2 regions of the Flavonifractor sp. An9 genome follow, and region 2 is predicted to be linked to the other one. Evidence: riboswitches for the same ligand, from Rfam matches in the RefSeq annotation. Region 2 holds a riboswitch; the other holds the start of a gene.
The links. Region 2 has a riboswitch for thiamine pyrophosphate ahead of thiD (bifunctional hydroxymethylpyrimidine kinase/phosphomethylpyrimidine kinase). Riboswitches for the same ligand answer to the same signal wherever they lie in the genome.
Positions count from the first base shown of each region.

Region 1 (11,029 bases), on a different contig from region 2:
TGTGATAGCTGTCCGTGATCTGCTTGATTTTTATTGCCTGCCAATAAAAATCCAATGAGGACAGTTCCTTTTCTCGGAGCTGAACCATTGTGCAGCCTCCTAATATTGCTTGTTCAACTGCTTCTGCAAGTGTTTGCTTGCCCATAAATCGGCGGTCTGTAACAAGATAAAGGGAATAATCCATTTTCACACCTTCCTATTCTTCCGACAAACCGTGTTGATACAGTTCATAAAAATGGTGTGTGGGGCCACAGCCTTTTCCAATAGCAAGGGAATGTTCAATCGCCATTGTGACATAAGTTTTGGCAGCCTTAACAGCGTCGGGGACGCTTTTCCCTTTTGCAAGTTGAGAGGCGATTGCAGAAGAAAAGGTGCATCCTGTACCGTGAGTATTTTTTGTATCAATACGGGCAGTTTCAAAATGATAGAAATTCCTACCGTCAAATAAGACATCGACAGCGTTTCCAATATGATGCCCGCCCTTAACGACAACTGATTTGCAGCCCATAGAATGTATCTTCCTTGCCGCCGTTTCCATATCGGAAACAGTAGAAATCTGCATATCCGCTATTTTTTCCGCTTCTGGAATGTTGGGGGTAAGTACATCTGCAAGCGGAATAATAGTTTCAATCAAAGTAGATACAGCAGTGGGTTCCATAAGAGGACAGCCATTTTTGGCATACATAACAGGATCGATCACAACATTTTCCGGCTTGTACTGTTTGACTTTTGCTGCAACTGCTTTCATACATTCTGGCGTGGAAAGCATACCAATTTTCACAGCGTCCACCTCAATGTCCTCAAAAACAGCGTCTATCTGTTTTTCAATCATATCCGGGGTAACATTTTGAATATCAATCACTCGGCTTGTGTTTTCTGCAACAACCGAAACAATTACACTCATTCCAAATACCCCATGCGCAGAAAATGTTTTCAAATCAGCCTGAATACCAGCACCACCGCTGCAATCTGATCCGGCAATAGACAACACCTTTTTCATTTTTCGTTTTCCTCCATTTCTTCATTTTTATAAGCCATCATCCAGAAATCCAGCTCCAATAAACTTGCCTTTTCAAAAATATCTGCCAGATTTTTTTGCTTCATTTCCGGGATCTCATTACATTTTTGATCTGCAAAAGCGCACCACTCTCGACAACTATCTGCATACTTTTCATCGGCATAATCCCTAATAAAGTCCCAATATCTTGATTGCCTGCTTTCGGGTTCAGCAGCCAATTTGCGGAAAATATAGCTGTAACTAAGCATACATGGAAGAACAGCCATCAGTATTTCCTCGTTTTTCCCATGTTCCGCAACCTCAAACATAAAATCAATATACCTTTGATTTTCTGGAAGGGGAGCGATCCCTTCTATATCATCGTCAGTCATACCAAATTGCTTCAAATAGTCTAACCGCACTTCGGACTCTGTATCGTTCACAAAGTTCAGCATGGAATAGTAAAGTTGAATTTCTTTTAACGTATCCGCATGAAATATTGCCTTTCCGTATATGCGGGCATAGTTTTTTAGATAAATGCTGTCCTGTATCATATAAACCTTGAATTTTTCAAAAGGCAGCATTCCGTTTTGCATTTCCCGCACAAAAGGGGTTGCTGCACATTGCTCCCAGATGGGAATGTTGTGAGCCAATATGTTTTCCATGAATGTCATTTTCATTTCCTCCTAAGATAAAAAAATAGAGCCTCTAAAAATTAGAAGCTCATTCAGACGCAATACAAGCGTAAGAAATTGCTTCCCTACGCCGGTATTAGCCGACAGGTCAAGAGGTCAGGTCTTACCTTTTTCAACTTGTTCAGTTCCCTCGCAAACACATATCATACATATTCAATTAAAAAGGACATTCCCAAAACAGAGAATGTCCTAAAAATACGATACTGTATTCTTAAGCTCCCTGCGTTGGTATTAGCCAACAGGTTCAAAGGGTCAGGTTTTAACCTTCTCAACTACGAGGTAGTCCCCCTGCTCATAGAATATTATAATTTAGCACATCCAGAAAGTCAAGTTCTCACACTTCCATTCAATAATGAAGCGCCAGACAAATAGTACCAAAATCTCGTATTGGCTTCAATAAGCAGCCTATAGCCAAATACCTTGTCTAAATATGAAACAATAATCTTTTGAAGTAGCATCTACTTTGCAGAAAAAAATAAAAAATGCCCTATTTAATAGGCGGAATACTTAAAAGGAGGTCCACCCCAATGTATAAGCCCCATACCATTGAGCAATACAAGATCCAGCGTTTTCTGGACGAAACCTTTGCGATGGAGCATTTCCTGGTCTCACCGCTGTCCCGCACCTCGCTCTTGCTGGAGGATGAAACCGGCGAGCAACTTGCTTTCGGCTTTTTAGATGACGAAGTGCGTGAGATCCCGCTCCCACCGCCGGCCGCCCCGGAAGAAATCAAAGATTTCATCCGGCGTTTCCGGGCCCTCAATCCCAAACCGCGTCTGCGTACCTTTGAAGATATTACCCGCTGGTGGCTGGACCACCCCAATCCTCTGACCTACCAGCAAGCCCTTGGGCTGTCGGACGAGCTCTACCGCCATTTTCTTTCCCACTCCATGATCGAAGAGGAAGACGCTTATCGTCTGGCTTCTTCCGGTCTTATCAGTGAAGATGATTACCGGGATATTCAGCTCTGGTATCTCAACGGCAACACCGCCGCCCGCTGGCTCGGTCCACTCGGCGTAGATGGGACAGGCAATCTCTATGGCCTGACATTCGGCTACGGGACACCGGCAGCCCGTACACTCAGATTCTATCTGCTGGATGATTACTACCGCTACATGAACCATATATTGTGATTCGCCTTGCTCAAATATCTATATATAGTATTATGCTACTTGACAAATACAAGATATAGTGTTACACTTACTTTGTAATTGATTTTTGTGCGTTCCCCATGTGGGATACAGACTAAGCTTCTGTACCGCAGATTAAAAATCTGCATTGCACACGCAGTCAAGGTTGTATGCTGTATCAAGTGTCAGTGGTATTGCCGCGCCCTTTCGGGGCTGGTATCTGCTGGCACTTTTTATATATAGATATGAACGCCAACGGCGAAGAAAGGAAGTGTTATGGCACAAATCGTTGTATTTGGCCGAGTCATGCACGAGCTTGTCCCGAAAGAGGGCCAGTCAAAACAGCAATATGTCTGTTTCGACCTGATGGAGCGTTCCGGCAACACCCCGCCGGACTACTACCAGGTATGGGCCCGCGGTGACGATGTTACCCGGCTCATGCGGCTCAAGGTCAAAAAGGGAAGCATGATCTGGCTCACCGGATCGCAAAAACTGGTGGATGTTCGCCAAAAGGACGGAACCACAGTCAAGAAGCTGAAGATATGGCTGACGGACTTTGGATTTCTCCCCGGGCAGTCCTCCAAAGCAAAATCCGAAAGTGAACAGCATGACCCTGACGAAGCGGCGCCTGTTCCGTCACCTCCCGAGGTGATGAATGGCGACCGCGAACCCCTGCCGGAATAAAATCCGGCGCAGCAGAGGGACCGTATCAAGTTTTCAGAATGATCTGAAGCTTGGTGCGGTCCCTCTTTTTTTGTTTTCAGGCAAAATCTAAAGGAAGGACGGTAAGAAAATGAGTAATGACAAGGGACTTTTGAGCGGCAGCATCACCATCTTGATCGGTGCTGTCATCGCCATCATGGCTCTGGTGCGCGGGCCGTGGCAGGCGTGGCTGCTGATTGGGGTATTCACCCTTTGGGGGCTTTGGGTCGTTTTGATCCTCCTGCTCCCGTATATGCAGCAAGCCAAACGCCGCCGGCAGCGCCAACAGAGAGAACGCCGGCTACTCGCTGAAGGCATTGCCCAGAGCACATTCCAGGTCCCGGAACTGGAGGAACCTGTTTCAGACGACCTGCTGCTCCGCTATGCCAACCACCGGATTCTGACCTATCTGCGCTCGTCGTATTCTGACGCCTGCTTTGAGTGGTGTGAGAAGCGGCCGGCAGAGCTGATCCGCACCAATGGCACTGGGCGCATCCGGCTTCACAATGTAGATGGATTCGACCATGCAGACATCACATTTGGCCAGGACGCAACCATCAAATGTGACCTGCTCAAAATCGTGCCTCTGTCCAAAGCAGGTACAGAACAGGACGATGAGGCCAATATCCCGCCCAACAGGCGCCCCATCGATCCGCGCGTTTGGTATGAAAACTGCGGGCGCGAAATCATGGAAACGCTGATCGCCGACCTGAATTCCCGTGGGCACAGCAAGCTCACACTGCGGGAAAACGGCGACATCTGCATCCAGCAGGACGATGAACTGGTACCGCAGGAACATCTTTCGAACTTTCCCGCGAGGGTCTACTGGCCCTGCTTGGTGGAAGTGTTTGAAAGCACGGGCCTGTCGGCTGAAACCACGGCGCAGGGCATCCAGGTCTCCTGGTGACCGCCATCACCCAGAGAGGGGAGTGAAATAACAATGAAATCAGGGATCAGTCTTGTAGACATGGCAAAGGAGATCCAGCGCCAGGCTGATTTGAAAGCCGACTATATGCTGGACACCCGCAGCCTTCGTCTGGAGCCTTTTGACTCGAAGCTGTACCTCAACGCCTATGACCAATCCGGTGTCCCGGCGCTTGAACCGCTGGAGGTCAATTCCATTGCCCACCGGCAGATTGGCACACACCTGAAGATCCCGGCAGCCTACTATGACAAGATGCTGGAGAAATATCCCCAGCTGCTGGCGCAGAATGTGAACGCCTGGTTCCAGCGGGAGCCCTCTGTCCGTATGATCCGCACCATTGAGGGTACGGCACGGGCATTTTTGAGCAACCGCTACCGGCGCATTGACAACCTTGATATTGCGAGCATCGTCCTTCCTGTCCTTCAGGATATGGAGGGAATGCACTTTGAGAGCTGCCAGCTCACGGAAAGCCGCATGTATATCAAGGTAGTCAACACCCGCCTGGAGGCCGAGGTCGTGCCAGGCGACATCGTTCAGTCCGGCATCATCATCAGCAACAGCGAGGTGGGACTCGGTTCGGTGAACATCCAGCCGCTGGTCTACCGGCTGGTGTGCAGTAACGGAATGGTCGTAAATGATGCTCAGACACGCCGCACTCATGTGGGCCGCGTCAACGAGGCTTCGGAGAACTATCAGCTGTATTCGGAAAAGACGCTGGAAGCAGACGACAAAGCCTTTGCCATGAAGATCCAGGACACGGTGCGGGCCGTGGTAGACGAGGTGCGCTTTACCCGTGTAGTCAACATGATGCGGGAGGCCAAAGATGCCCGCATGAATACCACCGATGTCCCCGGCATTGTCAAGCTGGTCAGCAAGGACTTCCACATAACTGATGAGGAAAGCTCCGGTGTGCTGCAGCGGCTGATCGAGGGCAACGACCTGACGCTCTATGGTTTATCCAACGCGGTGACCCGCCACAGCCAGGATGTCCCGGACTATGACCGGGCGACTGCGCTGGAGGGCATCGGTTACAACATTCTCTCCATGCCGGCAAGGCAGTGGAGCCGTATCAACCAGCTGGCCGCCTGAGTGGCTGCCAACCATCCAATTTTAAGGAGGAACTAACTATGTACGAACAGAACACTTCTATGATGAACACTCCTGAGCGGAACACTTTCCTGCTCCCTGCGATGGTGGAGGGTGATTTCAGCAGCGATGAGATCGCAGAGGATGCGGACGGCCTGCAGATGATGAGTTTCCAGCGGGTGAAAATTCCCGCCGGCGGCGCCCTGCAGTTTGAGATCCCCACGGAAGACCCCGACAATCCGGATTATGCCCGGACCCTGGAAGGAGTCATTCTCTACAATCATTCTGCCTATACCCTGTGGCCGGAAGGCAGCGAGTATGACGAGGACACCAAGCCTCTCTGCTCTTCTGTGGACGGCAAGACCGGCATCGGGGAGCCGGGCGGCGCCTGCGCCACCTGCCCGATGAACGCATACGGTTCGGCCAGAGACGGCGGCCGCGGCAAGGCCTGCAAGAATATGCGGGACATCTACCTGCTGCGCAGCGGCGAGTATATGCCTCTGCTGATTTCTCTGCCGCCTACCAGCATCAAGCCGTTCAAGGAGTTCCTGAACCGGGCCTTTGTCTACCGCCGGCGCGCCACCTATGGCAGCCTGATCCAGATCGGGCTCAAGAAAGAGAACAATGGCAGCAACGACTACAGCGTTGCCACCTTCCGACTTTTACGCGACTTTGAGGGCGAGGAACTGGCTCAGATCCGCGCCTATGCCAATGGCTTTAAGGAGCAGATCAAGGCCATCAACATCCAGCGGGCTCTGATCAACGAGGAGCAGCGTACCAACGACTGTGACTATGTGATCCCGGAGTCCGCCACAGCGCCTGGCAGCCCCGATGGGAGCTATATGGTCGGCGAGATCAACGGCAGCTACGAGAAGCTGCCTGCGTAATTGAGTTTTGTTGCGGCCTCAGCCGCATGACATGTCATCAAGGGATACCTTCGGCTCTCGCCGGGGGTATCCCTTTTTTGCTTTAGACTGGAGGAAATATATATGTTATGTGAAGTACCGTTAACGAAGGAGCAACAGGAGTTTGCCGCTGAACATCACGGCTTGGTCTACAAATTTTTGAACGACAACCATCTGCCGGAAGACGAGTTTTATGATGTGGTCATCTTCCCTTACCTGAAGGCGGTGCGGGATTATTGCGATAATACATCTGCCCAAGAGTATTCTTTTAGCACAATCGCCATAAGGCAAATGAGGTTTCGCCTCTATGACTATTTCCGTAGTCAAGAACGCCGCAAGCGCAACGCTGAAATCCTCAGCATTCACATTGGCCTGTACCCGGACGGAGTGTCCCTGGAGGAACTGCTGCCGGCGCAGGATGATCTGATGCAGGAATTTGAGATGAAGCAGCTGCTCCATGACCTGGCCGTCCGTGTTTCCAGGCAGCAAATGAACATCGTCCGCATGAAGGGCTACGGCTACGGCATCCGTGAGATCGCCAGCCACGAAAAACTCCCCATGAAACGCATCAAGGAGCTTCTGGAAGAGGCCCGCGCGGTGTTTCTGGAGTTGTGCTATGAGTAAATGCCTGCTGTCCCTGGCAGGCCAACAACAAAACTGAATGGAGGCTGATTATTATGACGAAATCGAAAAAATCCATTGTAATGCACGGAACGCTTCTGGCTCCGCTGGTTCTCGGCCACTGTGCCTACCTGCGTGCCAACGGCTCTGACTACCGGACCTCGCCCGTTGTGGCGATCCACGAGCAGTCCGGGGATCTGGTGCATTTTGAAACGCTCAACTCCAACTACTTCCTTTCGATGGACCCTTTCCCGCTGGCGGCCGCCAGCCCGCTCCCGACGGTTCTGGCCGCGTGCGCGTAGAGAAGTCAAAACAATAAGGGGTAATGCCCCATAGGTCCCGGCCGTGGCAGGCACACTTGTCTGCCGCGGCCTTTTTTATGGAGGAATGTATGGAACAATCCAAAACTCTTGCTGTTTCCGTAAGCGCCAAGGAGCTTGTCACATACCAGTGCAGCCAATGCGGCCATTGCTGCCGCCGCATAGAGGGCTGTGTCATGGTGGAAAGCCTGGACGCCTACCGAATCGCAAAATACCTTCGAGTCCAGCATTGCGGCGTCAGCAGCACGGATGATGTGCTTCTCCAATACTGCGAGCCCACACCGCTCACCGATGAAGGGTATCCCATTTACACACTCAAAACGGTTGGATCAGAAGCATCCTGTGTTTTTCTGCAGGGAAACCAGTGCAGTATCTATGCCGCCCGTCCTCGAACCTGCCGCCTTTACCCATTTTCAGTGGGGCCCGGTGAGCGCGGCCGGGATTTTGAATACTGCCTCTGTTTTGATGATAACCAACAGTATCACTTCAACAGCGGGAAGGTGCTTGTCAAAGACTGGCTCTACCGCAACTTCTCCCGGGAAGATAAGGAATTCTTAAAGCTGCAGTATCGGATCATCCCGGAAATCGGCAAGCTGATGCGCCGCATACCAGAGGAACTGCGCCGGGCATCTGTGTTCAAGGTCCTGTTCTATCACTACTACAACTTCGACCTGGATCAGCCGTTCCTGCCCCAGTATGAGCAGAACAACCGCAGCCTGCTGCATGATCTTCGTCAGCTGGCGCTTCTGGACTGAGGAGGCGCCTATGCTGTATGCACTGGAACACTTTTCAGCGCAGGCAACCGGCGGCCGCCCATGTCGATGCTGGGTGCAGTACGCTATCTGCGGAAAACATGAAACTTTAGAAAAAGTCTGCCAAAACCAGCGCCGGCCGGAGGAATGGCGGGTAATTCCTCTGGCAGCAGGCGTACCAGAAGAAAGGAGTGCCGCATGAGTACCAACCAATACCAAGAGATGCGCAACCGCCAGCAGGCGGAAGTAAACGCATTTCCCATGTTCTTTGCTTTTAATAAACAGCAGTTTGCTGAAGGAATGCGCAAGCTGGGCTTGTCCCCCTCGGACACCCGCCAGGTATGCAGCATTTTTGGAGGCGGCTACTGCCGTAAAAGCGATGTCGCAAAACTGAATGAAATGTTCACCCGACACCGAAAAGAGCTGGAAGATGCCATTGCCGGCGACAAAACCGGGCAAGGTTTTATCTGTGATATGTTCCTCCAGGAGTTGGAGAACCATGAGTACAGTTATACCGGCGATGTGCAGGAAACTCTTGATGCTTTGGGCATTACGGCCCAGTATATGGAGGCTGTTCCGCAACTGCTGGATGGCCTGGCTCTGGCCTGTGAAAAGGCTATGCAGCACGATTGTTTCGACTGACCCAGAAAGAAACCATGCCCCACCGGGGTCCGAATCAACAGCCGCCGCAGCTCATATGCCGCCGGCGGGCTTTTCATTGACAGGAGGTGCAATCTTTGAATTTTCACGAAACGATATGCGGCCGCCGCTTTTTTGACGCCCAGCTGCCCCATCTCATCAAGGCTCTGGAACGCATTGCCGATGGCCTTACCCAACCAAAAATGTCTTTGCCGCATGGCATGACTATTGAGCCCAATTTCCTGCATGACCTCTATTACGGCGAGTACGAACCGAGTGTTTTTAAGGAGCAGGACAAAAAGCAGCAGGTACTTAACCACACAGTATCTGCGGCTGAGACCGCCCTACGCGGGGAACTCTCCAAAACTCCTGCAGCTCTGGCAGCTTTCGAGGTGTACCAAACGGCCGCCGGTGAGCGCAACAGCGCTGTGATTGAACAGGCTTTTGAGTCTGGATACCGTACTGCCATGCAAATGCTTTTTGCTGGGCTGGTATCTGCTCCGCCGGAGGACCACGCCAATGGATGAACAGCAGCACAACGCTTTAGAATTGCCAAAAGGATTATACGAGCCTGTGCTCCGGCAGCCGATGGAGTTAGACTTCCTGCTGGGGCAGGAACTCTCCCTTTGCTTTCATGATTTGGACGGCTCCCATGTGTTCAAGACCTGCTATGGCGATATCTGCAAAGCAGTCAATGCCTTACGGGACTATGCACGGCTGCTGGAGATGGCCTGTGAGCAATGGGACCTGACTGGTTTTCATCGTGCCGTTTATGAGTATCATGCGGAAAAAATGAGGGAAATTGCAGGCAAATTTCAGGCCGGCATCGGCTATGACTATGACGCTGCCATGGAAAAATGCCGCAGGAAAAAGAAACGCAAGAAGAAGGAAGATGATTTTGGTGAGGATGCTCTTGTTCTGGCCTTCAAGCGGACAAAGCAACCCGCCGAGCAGATGAAGGAGGCAGATACTGATGTTGATGACTCTCCCTGGGAAGAGGACGAAGACGAACAGGAAAGTGACGACTGATCACAACACGACCCGCCCCAGCGGGTATCGGGATCGCCAGTCTGGTAAGCTGCAAGCCTACCGCTCTTTTGCTGCCACTCATTTGCATGTGTATGAGCGGTGCCGCCATTTTCGTCGCGGATAACTGAACGATTTTTGATCTGCGGGGCTAGGGCATTGTACCCAGCCCCACCCCACAAAAAGGAGGGAGCAATGATGATTTATCATCAGCCTGGAGAAGAATTTTGGCATGAGGGCGTCTGCTACAAAGTCGGCGGGCGCATTGTCGCCAATGGAGCAAGCGATTATGCAGGGCTCTTCGGAAATATCCTTGAAATCCGCACCGAGGATGACCGGGAGACTGACAACGACACGCCGGACATCTACTGCGCGTTTGAAGCGCCGGTGCTCTCTGTGAATTGCCTTGCGCTGGAGCAGACCTTTTCACAGCTTTACCGTGAGCAGAAACACATCGAGGATCTGGACCTGGATATGGTCATTATGGGGCCTGAAATGATTGTTCCCCTTGAGCATCCTGCCCAGGTATATCCCACAGGGACGCTCTATGTAGTCGCCGTCCACTGGGCTACCGATGGGGAGTTTGGTTCCTATGAAGTGATCTTCACGGAGCGCACCGATGCCTTACATCAATTTCACAATGACCTTCGGGAAGAATTTCTGGTTGGAAGCATTCCGCGCTGGAAAGAAAGCAGCCAATTCGTCGAAGAAGAGTCTGCCAGCAGCTATGAGTGCTATCTGGACGGCGAATACTGTGAAAACCATTTTTCGATTACGCTGGAACAGCGGGCGCTGCCTCTTTCCCCTGCATTTTGCCGCAGCACGGCAGAATTGTACCGCGCAGAATGCCTGCGGGATGATTTCAGGGAGCATATTGAGAACTGTGACGATTTTCAAGAGCTCTCTGACACACAGAAAGAAGCACTACTGCGTTCTCCCAATTTGCCGCAGCGGATCGCCAACCAGCTGGAACACAGCTGCGCCTACGGTGAGGCTTACTGGCAGGCGGTGTCCGATGTGGCACGCACTCTGCTGAAAGAGTTGCGCCAGCAATCCGCAGGACATAGCCCCTGCTGACGCTGTGACACATAAATCATAATAGATTGGAGGTTTGACTACATGGACGAAAAAGAAAAGAAACTGCGTGAAGACCTGGAATTCCATCTGGATACGCTCCGGCGCAACCTGGAGGTCGTTTCGATGGAAGATCTGAAAGCGAAATACGCAAAGC
Region 1 is NZ_NFHC01000004.1:101,609-112,637, forward strand. Features, by position in the region: gene thiE (thiamine phosphate synthase) at 1-184, opposite strand, end outside; gene thiD (bifunctional hydroxymethylpyrimidine kinase/phosphomethylpyrimidine kinase) at 197-1,000, opposite strand; gene B5G40_RS04515 (TenA family protein) at 997-1,671, opposite strand; TPP riboswitch at 1,737-1,834, opposite strand; TPP riboswitch at 1,893-1,992, opposite strand; gene B5G40_RS04520 (hypothetical protein) at 2,220-2,825, shown strand; gene B5G40_RS04525 (single-stranded DNA-binding protein) at 3,099-3,506, shown strand; gene B5G40_RS04530 (hypothetical protein) at 3,616-4,431, shown strand; gene B5G40_RS04535 (DUF932 domain-containing protein) at 4,465-5,538, shown strand; gene B5G40_RS04540 (hypothetical protein) at 5,577-6,422, shown strand; gene B5G40_RS04545 (sigma-70 family RNA polymerase sigma factor) at 6,525-7,064, shown strand; gene B5G40_RS04550 (hypothetical protein) at 7,118-7,363, shown strand; gene B5G40_RS04555 (YkgJ family cysteine cluster protein) at 7,453-8,136, shown strand; gene B5G40_RS16595 (hypothetical protein) at 8,147-8,335, shown strand; gene B5G40_RS04560 (DUF7659 family protein) at 8,332-8,775, shown strand; gene B5G40_RS04565 (DUF6809 family protein) at 8,871-9,299, shown strand; gene B5G40_RS04570 (hypothetical protein) at 9,292-9,801, shown strand; gene B5G40_RS04575 (hypothetical protein) at 9,997-10,875, shown strand; gene B5G40_RS04580 (decarboxylase) at 10,918-11,029, shown strand, end outside.
Region 1: linked by a shared signal. The riboswitch ahead of B5G40_RS04515 (TenA family protein) and the one ahead of thiD (bifunctional hydroxymethylpyrimidine kinase/phosphomethylpyrimidine kinase) in region 2 are both predicted to bind thiamine pyrophosphate.

Region 2 (11,029 bases):
ACTGCTTGATGTGGTTGCACAGCTCCTCAATGGTGTCCAGATCCTCCGGCTCACCATTGCCCTCGGTGATCTTGGTCAGCAGGCCCAGCAGCCGCTTGGTTCCGATCCGGCAGGGGGCGCACTTGCCGCAGGACTCGTCCACGATGAACTCCAGATAGAACTTGGCGATGTCCACCATGCAGTTGTCCTCATCCATAACGATGAGGCCGCCGGAACCCATCATGGAGCCGATGGAGGCCAGGGACTCGTAGTCGATGGGAGTGTCGATGAGGGAGGCGGGGATACAGCCGCCGGAAGGGCCGCCGGTCTGGGCGGCCTTAAACTTCTTGCCGCCGGGTACGCCGCCGCCGATGTCCTCCACCACGGTACGCAGGGTGGTGCCCATGGGGACCTCCACCAGGCCGGTGTTGGTGATCTTGCCGCCCAGAGCAAAGACCTTGGTGCCCTTGCTCTTCTCGGTGCCGATAGCGGCAAAGGCCTCGGCGCCGTGGTTGAAGATCCAGGTGATGTTGGCGTAGGTTTCCACGTTGTTGAGCAGGGTGGGCCGGTCAAACAGACCCTTTACAGCGGGGAAGGGGGGACGGGTCTTGGGCTCGCCCCGGTGACCCTCGATGGAGCGCATGAGAGCAGTCTCCTCGCCGCAGACGAAGGCACCGGCGCCCAGACGCAGCTCCAGGTCGAAGTCAAAGCCGGAATCAAAGATATTCTTGCCCAGCAGGCCGTACTCCTTGGCCTGACCGATGGCGGTCTCCAGCCGCTTGACGGCGATGGGGTACTCGGCCCGGACATAGATATAGCCCTGGTGAGCGCCCACTGCGTAGCCGGCGATGGTCATGGCCTCAATGATGGTATGGGGATCGCCCTCCAGCACGGAGCGGTCCATAAAGGCGCCGGGGTCACCCTCGTCAGCGTTACAGCAGACGTATTTCACGCCGTCGGGGCTTACTGCGTTGGCGGTGAACTGCCACTTCAGGCCAGTGGGGAAGCCGGCGCCGCCGCGGCCACGGAGGCCGGAGGCCAATACGGTGTCGATGACCTGCTGGGGCGGGATCTGTTCGGTGAGGATCTTGCCCAGGGCGGCGTAGCCGTCCACGCCGATGTACTCGTCGATGCTCTCCGGGTTGATGACGCCACAGTTACGCAGGGCGATGCGCTGCTGGTGCTTGTAGAACTGGGTCTCGGTCAGAGAGGTGACGGCGCCCTCTTCGCCGGCACTCTTGTTGAGCAGACGCTTAACAATGCGGCCTTTGACGATGTGCTCGGAGACGATCTCCTCCACGTCGTCCACGGTGACATGGGTATAGCAGGCACCCTCGGGGTAGATGGTGACGATAGGACCCAGGGCGCACAGGCCGAAGCAGCCGGTGCGGACCACTTTGGCCTCTTTTTCCATACCCTGTGCCACAAGCTGCTTTTCAAATTCCTCAATGATCTTCTGGCTGTTGGAGGAGGAGCAACCGGTGCCGGTACAGACCAGAATGTGGGAACGGATAAAACTCATCTCTTCACCCTCCCTTATTCGGCTGCGCCGATGGTGTAGTCTTCCACCACCCGGCCGTTGACCAGATGCTCACTAACAATGGAGGCTACCTTGTCGGGAGTCATCTTCACATAGGTGACCTTTTCCTGACCAGGCACATAGACCTCCACGATGGGCTCCAGACGGCAGACGCCGATGCAGCCGGTCTGGGACACCGTTACGTTTTTCAGGTCCCGCTTGTTCACTTCCTCCAGCAAAGCGTTGAGGACAGGGCGGGCGCCGGCGGCAATGCCACAGGTAGCCATACCCACCACAACGCGGATGCGGTCGTCTCCGGCGTCCCGCAGATCGATCTGGCTGCGCATCCGATCCCGGATGGCCTGCAGTTCTGCAAGTGTTTTCATGCTTTCATCCCCTTATTTTCTCGTAACAGCATTTCTTGTTCCTGGAGATAATCCCTGATCCAGAGGATGACCTCCGGTTCCGCCAGGGAAATCTCAGGGCCCAGCTGAGCCCGCAGCTCTTCTGTGGTCAGCTGGAAACAGTTGTTGTCAATGGTGTGAGTATAGTGCAGCTCCAGCTGGGGCGCGCCCTGGAGCAGGAGGGTGATGGTACCGGCTATGTCGCCTACCGGCGGACAGTCGATATGCGTGGGGCGGAAAAGAGCGGTGACCGTGGTCCCCACGCCCTCCGTACTGTCAATGGTCAGGCTGCCGCCGGTCTGTTCCACCGCCATACGAAGCAACGGGATTCCCAATCCCATCTTTCTGGTGGTGCGGGTGGTGGTGAAGGGATCGCTGACCTGGGCCAGCAGCTCCGGACTCATGCCCTTGCCGTTGTCCACAATGGTGAAGGTAATGGATTCAGGCGTTTCTGACAGAGTAAGCTCTACCAGAGAGGCCTTGGCGGAAATGGAGTTCTGGGCAATATCCAGAATATGCAGCGCAATTTCTTTCACGTTCATTACCTCCGTGGCCTGACCGACACGCTGTACGGCTGTTCCGCACGTCTCGCGCTTCTTTACTTATACATATCCAGAATGGGGCCTACCTGATCGGGGGTAAGACGGCCGTACACGTCGTTGTTGATCATCATCACCGGGGCCAGACCGCAGGCGCCCACGCAGCGGCAGGAGTCCAGAGAGAACTTGCCGTCGGCGGTGATGGAGCCGGGGACGATGCCCAGTTTCTGCTCCACAGCGTTCAAAATAGCGGCGGCACCCTTGACGTAACAGGCGGTGCCCAGACAGACCGAGATCTGATATTTTCCCTTGGGATTCAGGGTGAACTGAGCATAAAAAGAGGCCACCCCGTACACTTCGGACAGCGGAATCTCCAGACCTTCCGCCACAATGATCTGTACTTCTTCCGGCAGATAGCCGAAAATTTCCTGGGCGGCCTGGAGAACAGGCATAGTAGCGCCTGGCTGTCCCTTGTGCTCGGCGATGACCTTCCGCAGGCGTTCTTCCTGCTCAGGTGTCCCACGGTAGGGGACCACAGTCTTGCAGTTTGGCATAGGTGCGTCCTTCCTTTCTGAAACAATTAGTTTAATTTTACTTTCAAGGCACTATTATAGCGAAAAAAAGCCGTTTGTAAAGACTTTCCATGGTTAAAAATACAAAACCATATAGTTCAATTTGAAGTATTGCACAAAAAAGGCGGAGGTAAAAAACAGCCCTGTTGTTACATCAGTACTTTTTCTGATGAGGAGAAAATACGGATGGGGCCAACAGGGCAGTAGTTACTTTATGGAAAGTATAGCACATTAAAGTGCTCTTGTAAAGAAAGTTGTCCGGAGGCCAGGTTCAGACCCGGCAGGCCAGACGCTGAATGACGGCCTGAGGGGTACACTCTGGGAGGTCCAGCATATGCTCCGCACCCCACACCTGATCCAGATAGTGGGCGTCGGAATTGGTGAGCAGCAAAAGATCCTTCAGGTCGGGTCTTTGTGCCAGCTCCGGGGGACAGCGGTGGGACAGCTCGGCAGCGGAGAATCCCATGTCCGGGTCCCAAAGACCCAGTACCCCCAGCAGGGAGAAAGAGGGGCGGTCGATGTGGGAAGGAAAGGCAGTGCCGCCCCAGTGGGATACCAGGCGGGGAACTTCATAGAGGGGAATATCGGTGCTGCCAGCCAGGAAGGCGGTCTCCACACCCAGAATGCCGTCCCCGTCGTCCATCCGCAGCTGTTTGCCAAACCGGTCGGGATTGTTGCGGATCGGAGGGAGGTGCTTGGCGATCTCACTGGAAAAGTCCTCCGCCCGTTCCGGGTCGGGGAAGAGACAGACCACATGGATTTCCTCCTGGGTGCATAGCTCCATGCCGGCCAGGGCGGTGAGGCCGTGAGACTGGGCGGCCCGGCAGAAGGAGGCGCAGTTGCCGCAGCTGTTGTGGTCAGTGAGGGCTACAATCTCCAGCCCGGCCAGGGCACACATAGCGGCCAGATTGGCGGGGGTCATCTCGTCGCTGCCGCAGGGCGATAAACAAGAATGTAGATGAAGGTCGTAATAAAACTGCAAAGAGATTTCCCCCCTTTCTGGTTAGACTGGTCTTAGGCCAACAGCTGCCCCAAGCGGCAGGCGGCAGCAAAGGTATCCTGGCCCACCCCCAACAGGTTGACCTCTTTTTCCTGGGCACGGCGGAGCAGATCGGCATCAGGCTGGACGCCTTCCGTGAGAATCACACAGGCTACGTCGGCCATCAGAGCCACGGCGGCCACATTCTGGTTGGACATGATAGTGAGCCAGGCGCAGTCCTGACCGGCTCTGCCCATGACCCAGCTGAGCAGGTCGCCTACATAGCCGCCGGTGACTGGCCGCTCCGGCTGAGCCAGGTGGAATACCGTCAGCTCCATGGAATGGATCAATTCCTGTACTGTCATCATCCTATGCCTCCTCTGTTTGGTGAAACAAAAGGGCGCGTCACAGAGAACGACTTCTGCAACGCGCCCAATGGTCTACTTGTTCGACGGTTCCGGTTGACAGCGGCGGAAGGGGGGCGGCAGATAGTCGTCCGCTTCCTCCTTGCCTGCCATGGAGCGCATCCGCTCCCGCACCTTGAAGATACAATCCTCCACCGTAGCCCGGCCCAGGATCACATCCTCAGCAAAGGCGTGGCAGGACGGGGCGCCGCAGGACCCGCAGTGGAGCCCAGGCAGGTGGGATTCCAGTTCCTGAATCCGCAGCTGCTTGTTCAGGGCAGCCCCCAGGTCCTGGTCCAGAACAAATGTGGGTAAGTACTGTAATTCCTTGTCCCGCCGGACAATATCCCGCTCCGCGCCCTCGAACCGGAAGCGGTTCCGGGATACGGGCTGGCCTTTCATCAGGCTTTTCAGGCGCATCTTGGCGGCGTAGGGGTTTTCCACCGTGAAGCAGCCCCCCACGCACCCCTGGGTGCAGGCGGACAGCTCCAGAAAATCGGCTTCCGGCAGGCGCCCGTCCTCGATTTCCTCCAGCATCCGGATCACATTGTTGATGCCGTCCACCGCCACACAGCGCTCCCGCAGCCGGGCGGCGCTTTCGCCGCCGCAGGATGCCCAGCCCATTCCGATGATACCGGCGGAGGTCATGGGCTCTACGGTCTCCAGGTGCTTCATGGGACTGAGCAGCCGCAGGTAGATATCCCGGATGGCAAAGGCACCGTCCAGCACCGGATGGCTCAGACCCTCGGACTCCCGGGCGGCCGTTACCTTGGAGGAGCAGGGGACGATGGCAAAGACGCCGATCCGCTCCGGCGGCAAGCCGGTCTCCTCGGCTGCCTCCCGCCGGGCCAGAATGGCTGCCAGCTCCATGGGCAGGATCGTGCAGGCCACATGACCCATCAGCTTGGGAAAGCGCATCCGGATGAGCCGGAGCACCGTGGGGCAGGAGGAGGAGATCAGCGGCGTAACAGAAGCCGGACCTTCACAGATACACTGACGCTCAAAGTCAGAGAGCATCTCGGCGGCCTTGGCTACCTCATATACCTTGTGAAAGCCGATCTTTAAAAGCGCGTTGAGCACAATATCGATGTTGTCCAAATTGTGGAACTGCCCGTAGAGGGCAGGCTCCGGCAGGGCAACGCAGTATTCATACTGGGACAGCACGTCCAAACTGTCGCCCACCGACTTGATGGCCTTGTGGGGACAGATACGAATGCACTCGCCGCAGTCGATGCAGCGGTCGGGCAAAATGGTGGCCTTACGGCCCCGGACGCGGATGGCCTCGGTGGGGCAGCCTTTGATGCAGGAGGTACAGCCCCGGCAACGGCGGCTGTCCAGTACCACGGAATGCTTCATAGCCATGGCACTGCCTTACCTCCCTTCGCCAGAGACATGATTCACTGGGGGATCTTAATTTTGACCGTGACGGTGGTGCCCTTGCCCACCTCAGTGTCAATGGTCATCTCATCGGAATAACGCTTCATGTTGGGCAGACCCATACCGGCGCCGAAGCCCAGCTCCCGGGCGGTGGAACCGGCGGTGGAGTAGCCCTCCTGCATAGCCTGCTCTACATCGGGAATACCGGGGCCGGAATCGATCATGCGGATCACGATCTGGTCCATCTCCACCTCGACTTCAGCCTGGCCGCCGTCAGCGTGGATGACCATGTTGATCTCGCCCTCGTACATACAGATGGAGGCCCTGCGGATCACGTCCTGGGGCAGACCCAGCTTCTTCAGGGTCAGCTTCATTTTGCTGGAGGCCTCGCCGGCTTCAATGAGGTCGCCGCCCTCCACGGGGTACACAAGTCTAATCGTTTCCATCGCAATTCCCTCGCAATCCATTGTAGTAAAGCAGGCCGCAGGCCTCGTACATCCGCTTGGGACAGGTCATAACCACGATGTCCCGTTCCTCGGCCAGACTGAGGATATCCTTGCCCGGTACCTTACCCCGGACAAAGACGATGCACTTCATCTCCACCATGTCTGCCGTACGGACCACCTGCGGATTGACCAGGCCGGTGAGCAAAAGAGCCTGATTTTTGACAAAAGCAAGCACATCGCTCATAAAATCGCTGCCGCAGGCGGACATGACCTCCCGGTCCAGATGATCCTCGCCGCACAATACAGTGGCATTCAGGATCTGTTTGATGTCGGAAAGCAGCATTGCCTTCTCCCCTTCCGTGGGAAAACTAAACTCTCAGTTCATGGGCATTGTACCACAAAACAACTGGAAGTGCAAAGGGTTCGTTGAAACTTTCACAAAGTTTTTGTAATAGACTGCTTGGTTTTGGTGATTCCACGGTATTGACATTGCAGCAGGTTGATGTCTATAATATGCTTTATCAAGATAAAGCGGTCAACTGTATCGCTGCAGAAATACCGCGATCTTGGAGTTTATTTTGAAATTTGGAATCAAGGAGGCCATCTATCATGGGTAACGAGCGAGTGTACAATTTCTCCGCGGGCCCGTCCATGCTGCCGCTGGAAGTACTGGAGCGCGCCGGATCTGAAATCACCAATTATCAGGGTTCCGGTATGTCAGTCATGGAGATGAGTCACCGTTCCAAGGTGTTTCAGAAGATTTTTGACGACACCCAGGCTAAGTTCCGCAAGCTGATGAACGTGCCTGAGGGATATAAGGTGCTGTTCCTGCAGGGCGGCGCATCTTCCCAGTTTTCCATGGCGCCCCTGAACCTGATCGGTAAAACCGGTAAGGCTGACTACGCTGTCACCGGCAACTTCTCCAACATTGCCTATAAGGAGGCCAAGAAGTACGGCGAGATCAATCTGGCCGCCTCCTCTGCCGACAAGAACCATACTTACATCCCCACCCAGGACCAGCTGAAGCTGGACCCTGAGGCCAGCTATTTCTATTACTGCGCCAACAATACCATCTACGGCACCGAGTGGCAGTATGTCCCCGAGACCAATGGGGTGCCCATCGTGTGCGATATGTCCTCTGACATTCTGTCCCGTCCGGTGGATGTGAGCAAGTACGGCATTATCTTTGCCGGTGCTCAGAAGAACATGGCTCCCGCCGGTCTGACAGTGGTCATCATCAAGGAGGATCTGGCCGGCAACGAGCTGCCCTACACCCCCCTGATGATGAACTATAAGACCATGATCGACAAGGATTCCATGTACAACACCCCGCCCTGCTGGTGCATCTACATCCTGGGCCTGGTGCTGGACTGGCTGGAGTCCAAGGGCGGCATCCCCGGCATGGAGGCCATCAAGCACTCCAAGGCCCAGATGCTGTACGATGTGATCGATAACTCCAAGCTGTTCACCTGCGCTGTGGAGCCTGGCTCCCGGTCCGACATGAACGTGGTGTTCCGCACCGGCAATGACGAGCTGGACGCCAAGTTTGTCAAGGAGAGCGTGGAGGCCGGCTTCACCAACCTGAAGGGTCACCGCTCCGTAGGCGGTATGCGCGCTTCCATTTACAACGCCATGCCCACCGAGGGTGTGGAGAAGCTGTGCGACTTCATCAAGGCCTTTGACAAGAACAACTGACGGGAGGTAATGTCATCATGTTTCGCATCAAAACATTGAATAAAATTTCCCCTGCCGGCCTGTCTGTGCTGGATCAGACCCGCTTCTCCGTCAGCGACGACGTGGAGAATGAGGACGGTATTCTGGTCCGCTCCGCCGATATGCACGAGTATCAGTTCCCCGACTCCCTGCGGGCCATTGCCCGTGCTGGCGCCGGTACCAACAATATCCCCATTGACCGCTGCTCCGAGGCGGGCATCGTGGTGTTCAACACCCCCGGCGCCAACGCCAACGCGGTGAAGGAGCTGGCCCTGTGCGCCCTGTTGCTGGCTTCTCGCAAGATCACCGCCGGTGCTGAGTGGGTCAAGGCCCAGGCTGGTGCCGGAGCCGACGTAGAGAAGGTGGTGGAGAAGGGAAAGAGCCAGTTTGTGGGCCCCGAGATCGCCGGCAAGACCTTAGGCGTCATCGGCCTGGGCGCTATCGGCGTGCAGGTGGCCAACATCGCCACCAAGCTGGGCATGACGGTGTTCGGCTATGATCCCTTCCTCAGCGTGGACGCAGCCCTGTCCCTGTCCCGGATGGTCCACCGTGCCATGGATCTGGAGACCATCTATAAAAACTGCGATTACATCACCCTCCATGTGCCTCAGACCTCTGAGACCAAGGGTATGATCAATGAGGACGCCTTCCATATGATGAAGGGCGGCGTGCGTATTCTCAACCTGGCCCGCGGCGGTCTGGTCAACGACGACGATATGCTGGCGGCTCTGGATTCCGGCAAGGTGGCCGCTTACGTCACCGACTTCCCCAACAACAAGATCCTCCAGGGCAAGAACGTCATTGCCATCCCCCACCTGGGCGCCTCTACCCCAGAGAGCGAGGAGAACTGCGCTGTCATGGCCGCTCAGGAGCTGAAGGATTACCTGGAAAACGGCAACATCAAGAACTCCGTCAATCTGCCTACCCTGGTGCAGGAGTGGAGCGGTGTGGCCCGGCTGTGCATCATTCACCGGAATATCCCCGGCGCCATCGCCAACATCACCGGCCTGCTGTCCCGGGACGGGGTCAACGTGGAGAACATGACCAACAAGTCCAAGAAGGACTATGCCTACACCGTGGTGGATCTGGGCAGCCGCATCAGCGAGGCGGTGGCCGACGAGATCCGCGCCCTGGAGGGCGTGTTCCGCGTCCGGGTGCTCAATCATTAAGGATTGACAAAAAAGGCGAAACAAGTTAAAATCTTGCGTGCAAGGGAGCTTCCGCGAGGAGGCTGAGAGGAGGGGACAGTCCCTCGACCTGACCTGATTTGGGTAATGCCAACGTAGGGACGCAGCACTATTTCCGTGCGGAGTCTCCTCCGTCCGGAGGAGTTTATTTCACGTACAGAGAAGCGGCAGGTCCCAACGGGACCTGCCGCTTTTTTCGTGCCCTTGCCTACTAAGAGAAAGAAGGAACAATCATGAAATGTGTGCTTACCATTGCCGGCAGCGATTCCAGCGGAGGCGCCGGCGTCCAGGCGGATCTCAAAACCATAACCTGCCTGGGGGTGTACGGTATGAGCGCCATCACCGCCCTTACCGCTCAGAATACCACCGGCGTCCGGGATGTGCTGGAGGCAACCCCGGAGTTTGTGGCGGAGCAGTTGGATTGCATTTTTGAGGATATCCGGCCCCAGGCGGTAAAGATCGGCATGGTGTCCTCCGCCCCCATCATCCGGGCTATCGGCGCCAAGCTGCGGCAGTATGGTGCAGAGAATATCGTGGTAGACCCGGTGATGGTATCCACCAGCGGCTCCGCCCTCATGCAGGACAGCGCCCTCACCGCCCTGATGGAGGAGCTTTTCCCTCTGGCAGCCATCATCACGCCCAACATCCCCGAGGCCCAGCGGCTGTGCGGCTTCGCCATTGAGAGCGAGGCGGATATGATGCGGGCCGCTGAGACCATTGGCAAGACCATGCAGGGTGCGGTATTGGTGAAGGGTGGCCACCGGAGCGACAGTGCCGATGATCTGCTGTGGCAGAACGGTCAGGCCCACTGGTTCCGCTCTCCCAGGGTGGACAATCCCAATAACCACGGCTCTGGCTGCACCTTGTCCTCCGCCATCGCCTCCTTCCTGGCCCTGGGTGAGGACCTGCCCGGTGCGGTACAGAAGGCCAAAGCCTACATTACCGCTGCCATGGAGGCCAAGCTGAATCTGGGCCAGGGCAGCGGCCCCCTGTGGCACAACTATGCCGTTCCGGCGGGCGGTGGCTTCCAACAGGGGAGGGGAGAGGCGTGAGACAGCAGACGGCAGTCAAAAAGCTGGCGATCGCCAGCCTGCTTACCGCTGTGGCAGTGGTAGGCAGCCTGGTCTCCTTCCCGGTGCTGGGCTCCCGGTGCTCCCCGGTGCAGCACATGGTCAACATCCTGTGCGCCGTGTTTCTGGGCCCCTGGTATGGTGTGGCGTGTACCTTTGCTGCCAGTTTCCTGCGTAACCTGCTGGGCTTGGGCACCCTGCTGGCCTTCCCCGGCAGCATGGTGGGGGCTCTGGTGTGCGGCCTGACCTATTGGGGCACCCGTAATCTGGGGGCCACCTGTGTGGGCGAGGTCTTTGGCACCGGTATTCTGGGCGGCCTGGCCGCCTGGCCCATTGCCACCCTGATTTTGGGCCAGAGCGTGGCGGTCTACGGCTATATGGGCCCCTTCCTGATTTCCACTGTGGGCGGCTCCATCATTGCCGGGGCAGTACTCTTTGCCCTGAAGCGCTCCGGTGGTCTGGACGTCATGCAGACCCTGGTCAGGCGGTGAGGGGCATGGAACGAATGGATTTTGCCGCCATGCTGGCGGCGGTACGGAAAAAAGCCCCTCTGGTCCAGTGTATCACCAATATCGTCACCGTCAACGACTGCGCCAATATTTTGCTGGCGGCGGGGGCCTCGGCCACCATGGCCCACCACCCTCTGGAGGTGGCGGACGCAGTAGCCGGTGTCCAGACCCTGGTTCTCAACCTGGGGGCCGTGGGGGACCGGGAGGCCATGCTCATCGCCGGAAAAGAGGCCAACCGGCTGGGCGTACCGGTGATCTTCGACCCGGTGGCTGCCGGTTTTACCGGCCTGCGGCGGGAAACCGCCCGCAAATTGCTGGAGGAAGTACAGTT
Region 2 is NZ_NFHC01000013.1:2,371-13,399, forward strand. Features, by position in the region: gene B5G40_RS09490 (NADH-quinone oxidoreductase subunit NuoF) at 1-1,501, opposite strand, end outside; gene B5G40_RS09495 ((2Fe-2S) ferredoxin domain-containing protein) at 1,516-1,884, opposite strand; gene B5G40_RS09500 (ATP-binding protein) at 1,881-2,438, opposite strand; gene nuoE (NADH-quinone oxidoreductase subunit NuoE) at 2,501-2,995, opposite strand; gene B5G40_RS09510 (PHP domain-containing protein) at 3,285-3,995, opposite strand; gene B5G40_RS09515 (DRTGG domain-containing protein) at 4,028-4,360, opposite strand; gene B5G40_RS09520 ([Fe-Fe] hydrogenase large subunit C-terminal domain-containing protein) at 4,433-5,758, opposite strand; gene B5G40_RS09525 (ATP-binding protein) at 5,794-6,219, opposite strand; gene B5G40_RS09530 (DRTGG domain-containing protein) at 6,206-6,562, opposite strand; gene serC (3-phosphoserine/phosphohydroxythreonine transaminase) at 6,829-7,914, shown strand; gene B5G40_RS09540 (phosphoglycerate dehydrogenase) at 7,932-9,101, shown strand; TPP riboswitch at 9,133-9,239, shown strand; gene thiD (bifunctional hydroxymethylpyrimidine kinase/phosphomethylpyrimidine kinase) at 9,353-10,171, shown strand; gene thiW (energy coupling factor transporter S component ThiW) at 10,168-10,680, shown strand; gene thiM (hydroxyethylthiazole kinase) at 10,686-11,029, shown strand, end outside.